Regions from separate parts of the Mycobacterium burgundiense genome, predicted to be linked through region 2. Evidence: predicted binding sites of a transcription regulator. Region 2 holds the regulator's gene; the other holds the start of a gene.

Region 1 (2,400 bases), 1.8 Mb from region 2:
CACCGTCCGGGTGCTGGAGACCGGTGACTTCCTGGGCCAGACCACACTGACGCGGGAACCCGTCGCGGCGGGCGCGGTCGCCGTGGGCGAGGTCGCCATGCTCGAGATGGACCGCGAGGTGCTCGAGAGTCTCGTCACCGGACAGCCCGGCCTGCTGCATGAGATCGGCCGCGTGATCGATGAGCGTCGTCGCGACGTCGCGCAGGCGGGGCGCCCCCAAGTCGACGTGAACTGAGCTCGAGTGTGGCCCGGGTCAGATGTTGGCCTTCGCCCAGTCCTCGACGGTGACGGTGGCGATTCCGCGAACCACGTTGTAGGACTGCCGTTTCGGCCACGCCACTGCGGTGGGTCGGGCGAATACTGCGCGGTATCTGCGCATCGCGTCGTCCTCATCCAGGCGGAGCTGATCGTCGAGGAACTCGTTGCTCCACAGCACGCGGTCGACGGTGGTGTCGGTGACGCGTTCCACGATGGCGGCGAGCTCGCGGTAGCTGATCGTGTCACCGGCCAGGTAGACGACTGTGTTGCGGATGCGTGGTTGCGCAAAGACGATATCGGCGGTCAGCACGCCGATGTCTTCGGGTGTGGTCAAGGTCAACCGGTTGTCCCAGTCCCCCAACGCATGCACCCTGCCGACACCCAGATCGACGACGCCGAACACCGGCTCGAACAGGAAGCTGGTGAACATGCCGGTGGACACGATGACCCATTCGGTGGCGCCCTGGCCGCGCAAGAGATCGCGGACATCGAGCTGCTCATCGAAGAGTGGCTGCGCGCTGCCGCGGCCGATTTTGTCGTAGTCGACGCCGAACTGCCACGGAAAGTACCGCTGTACGCCGGCGGCGAGGGCCGCGTGGGTCAGTTTTAGTTGCGTGCCGGGTCCCGCCGCGAAGCCCACACAGCTGATCACAGTGTGGTAGCGCGTCATGATCGCTGCGAGTTCGGCCACCGACGCGGTCGCGACGTCGGCACGTTCGACTGCAATGCCCCGTTGGGTCAATTCCTGGTGACGGGGATCGCCTGCGGCGTCGGCGCCCTCGGCCGGCGGCCGCAACAGCACGCTCAAGGTGCCCGCACCGGGATGCTCATCGAGTCGGTGCGCGATCGCGGCGAGCACGCTGGCCCCGAGTTCGCCGGCGCCGATCACGAGGATCGCCGGGCTGTCGGTGGCGGGAGTGGTGGACATGCGTCTCGTTTCGTCTGGCGGCCTACTGGGGTGCAACGGGAATCGTTCACAATCCCTTCCCGCCGGCGCTGCCGGATTGACTCCGCCCGGCCGGGAACAAACTCGCCGCAACCAAGGTTGAGCGCAGGAGAATCAACTTTGGAGGTTTGATGACCGAAACCACTGCAACGCCGGTCGCGGTTCCCGTCCTGTTCGTGACCGACCCGATCGTGCTGCCCGGCATGGTCGTCCCGATCGCGCTCGACGACGCCGCGCAGGCCGCCATCGAGGCGGCCCAGACCAGCGCAACCGACGGCTCGGCGCGGCTGCTGATCGCGCCCCGACTCGAGGACCGCTATCCCACCCACGGCGTGCTCGCGTCGATCCTGCAGGTGGGACGGATGGCCGGCAGCACGGGCCAGGCGGCGGTGATCCGCGGTGAGCGGCGCGCCCACATCGGTTCCGGGACCACCGGACCCGGGGCCGCGCTGTGGGTGGAGGTCAGCGAGGTCGCGGACGGCCCGGTGACCGACGAGGTCAAGACCCTGGCCGCCGAGTACAAGAAGCTGCTGCTGGCGATGCTGCAGCGCCGCGAGGCCTGGCAGATCATCGACTATGTCAACGGCATCTCCGATCCCTCGGCGCTGGCCGACACCTCCGGGTATGCGTCCTATCTGACCGACGTGCAGAAGCGGCAACTGCTGGAGACCACCGACGTCGCGGCGCGGCTGCGGGTCCTGATCGACTGGACCGGCGAGCATCTGGCCGAGGTCGAGGTCACCGACAAGATCGCCGAGGACGTTCGCGCCGGGATGGACAAGCAGCAGAAGGAGTTCCTGCTGCGCCAGCAACTCAACGCCATCCGCAAGGAACTGGGCGAGGGTGAGCCCGAGGGATCCGACGACTACCGGTCCCGCATCGAGGCCGCCGAGCTGCCCGAGCAGGTGCGCGAGGCCGCGCTGCGCGAGGTCGGCAAGTTGGAACGATCCAGCGAGCAGAGCCCCGAGGGTGGCTGGATCCGGACCTGGCTGGACACCGTGCTGGACCTGCCGTGGAACGTCACCACCGAGGATTCGACCGACCTCAGGGGCGCCCGGGAGATCCTGGACGCCGACCATCACGGGCTCGACGACGTCAAGGAACGCATCGTCGAATACCTGGCCGTGCGGTCCCGGCGGGCTCGCCGGGGGATGGCGGTGGTGGGCGGCCGCGGATCGGGCGCGGTGATGGTGCTG
Region 2 (2,400 bases):
AGGAGCTGGGCGTCACCTCCGACGCCAGCAAGGATGAGATCAAGCGCGCCGCGCGCAAGGTCCTTGCCGAGCACCACCCCGATCGGAATCCCGGTAACCCGGCGGCCGAGGAGCGGTACAAGGCCGCCTCCGAGGCCAAGGAAGTGCTGACCGACGACGCCAAACGCAAGGAGTACGACGAGACCCGTCGGCTGTTCGCGGGCGGCGGCTTCGGCCGCCGGTTCACCAACGGGGGTCCGGGATTCGGTGGGTACGGCGCCGACGGGACCGAGTTCAACCTCGGCGACCTGTTCGACGCGGCGGGGCAGACCGGTGGCACCAACATCGGCGACCTGTTCGGCGGGTTGTTCGGCCGCGGGGCGCAACCGCGGCCCAGCCGTCCGCGCCGGGGCAACGACCTGGAGACCGAGACCCAACTCGACTTCCTCGAGGCCACCAAGGGCGTGGCGATGCCGCTGCGGCTCACCAGCCCGGCGCCGTGCACCAACTGTCACGGCAGCGGGGCGCGGCCGGGCACCAGCCCCAAGGTCTGCGCCAGCTGTAACGGCGCCGGCGTCATCAACCGCAACCAGGGCGCCTTCGGGTTCTCCGAACCGTGCACGGAATGTCGCGGCAGCGGCTCGATCATCGAGCATCCGTGCGATGAGTGCCGCGGTACCGGCGTGACCACCCGCACCCGCACCATCAACGTGCGCATCCCGCCCGGTGTCGAGGACGGTCAGCGTATTCGGCTGGCCGGTCAGGGCGAAGCGGGACTGCGCGGGGCGCCCTCGGGCGACCTGTATGTCACCGTGCATGTGCGCCCCGACAAGGTATTCGGCCGCAACGGCGACGACCTGACGGTCACGGTCCCGGTCAGCTTCGCCGAATTGGCGCTGGGCACCACCCTTTCGGTGCCCACGCTGGAGGGCAAGGTCGGCGTCCGGGTGCCCAAGGGCACCGCCGACGGGCGCATCCTGCGGGTGCGTGGCCGCGGCGTGCCGAAACGCAGTGGCGGCCACGGTGATCTGCTGGTCACCGTGAAGGTCGCGGTGCCACCGAACCTCGAGGGCGAGGCGCTGGAGGCCCTGGAGGCCTACGCCGCGGCCGAACGCGCCGGCGGCTTCGATCCGCGGGCCGGCTGGGCCGGGAATCGGATGTGATGTTCGATGTCGGCAACTGACGATGCTCGACGCAAGGAATCGGCCACGTTCCTGATCTCGGTGGCCGCCGAACTGGCCGGTATGCATGCGCAGACGCTGCGCACCTACGACCGGCTGGGGCTGGTGTCGCCGCGCCGCAGTTCCGGTGGCGGCCGCCGTTATTCGGAGCGCGATGTGGACCTGCTGCGCGAGGTGCAGCGGTTGTCCCAGGACGAGGGCGTCAATCTCGCTGGTATCAAACGGATCATCGAACTGACCAACCAGGTCGAGGCGCTGCAGTCCCGGATCGCCGAACTGGCCGAGGAACTCGCGGCCGCGCGCGCCAGCCAGCGCCGCGACCTGGTCGCCAAGCCCGCGACCTCCACCGCGGTGGTGGTTTGGCAGCCGCGCCGGCCGCGGCGCTAGCCGAACGGCGGGTCGTACTGAATGCGCTCCGCCGGAGCGCCTTTGGCGATCAGGGCGGACTTGGTGGCGGCCACCATCGCGGGGCTGCCGCTGATCAGGATCTGCCGATCGCCCCACCCGCCGTAGCGGGTCACCACCTCCGGTAGCAGCCCGGTCTGGCGCACGTGCAGGCCGCGCGGCGGCGCCACATCCGGGTAGTCGGCGGCCCACGGCGGGTCGGTCGCGTACTCGCTGACCGGGGTGACCGACAGCCATGGATTGTGCGCCGCGACCTGCCACAGGGTCTGCAGGTCGTACAGTTCGCAGGGATAACGGGCGCCGAAGAACAGGTGCACCCGCGGATTGACCCCGAACCGGGACATGTCCATGATCATCGCGCGTAGCGGCGCCAGGCCGGTGCTGCCGGCCACCATCAGGACGTCGCCGCCGTCGCGGTCGAGTTCCAGCGCGCCGTGCGGGCTCGACACCGACCACTGGTCGCCCGGCCGGGTCTCGGCCACGATGGCGTTGCTCACCAGTCCGCCGGTGACGGCGCGGATGTGGAACTCGATCCGCCCGTCGGGCAGGGCCGGAATCGCGGGGGACAGGTACCGCCAGCGCCGCGGGCATTGCGGCGTCTCGACCTTGACGTACTGGCCCGGCAGATAGTTCAGCGGGTGGTCGAGTTGCAGCCGGACCACGGCCAGATCCCGCGACACCCGATGGTGCTCCAGCACCGTGCCCTGCCAGCGGCCCGGGCCGGGCTCGGCCTCGGCCGCCCCGCTCATGACCCCCGCGATGAAGTTGATGGCCTGGCGGGCCGCGTCGTCGACCTCATCGGTCCACCGGTCGGACAGGTCGCTGCTCAGCGTCG

What was found. Region 2 encodes HspR, which represses chaperone genes until heat shock. Its sites were predicted from a motif close to ANNTGAGTNNNNNNNACTCANNT; they were not measured.
Region 1: a site for HspR is predicted at 1,302-1,324, ahead of lon (endopeptidase La). Genes of this name have one in related genera too.

Annotation. Positions count from the first base shown of each region.
Region 1 is NZ_OY726397.1:2,579,391-2,581,790, reverse strand. Features, by position in the region: gene RCP80_RS11910 (mechanosensitive ion channel family protein) at 1-235, shown strand, start outside; gene RCP80_RS11905 (aromatic alcohol reductase) at 254-1,186, opposite strand; gene lon (endopeptidase La) at 1,336-2,400, shown strand, end outside.
Region 2 is NZ_OY726397.1:4,386,019-4,388,418, reverse strand. Features, by position in the region: gene dnaJ (molecular chaperone DnaJ) at 1-1,142, shown strand, start outside; gene RCP80_RS20935 (heat shock protein transcriptional repressor HspR) at 1,149-1,547, shown strand; gene RCP80_RS20930 (FAD-binding oxidoreductase) at 1,544-2,400, opposite strand, start outside.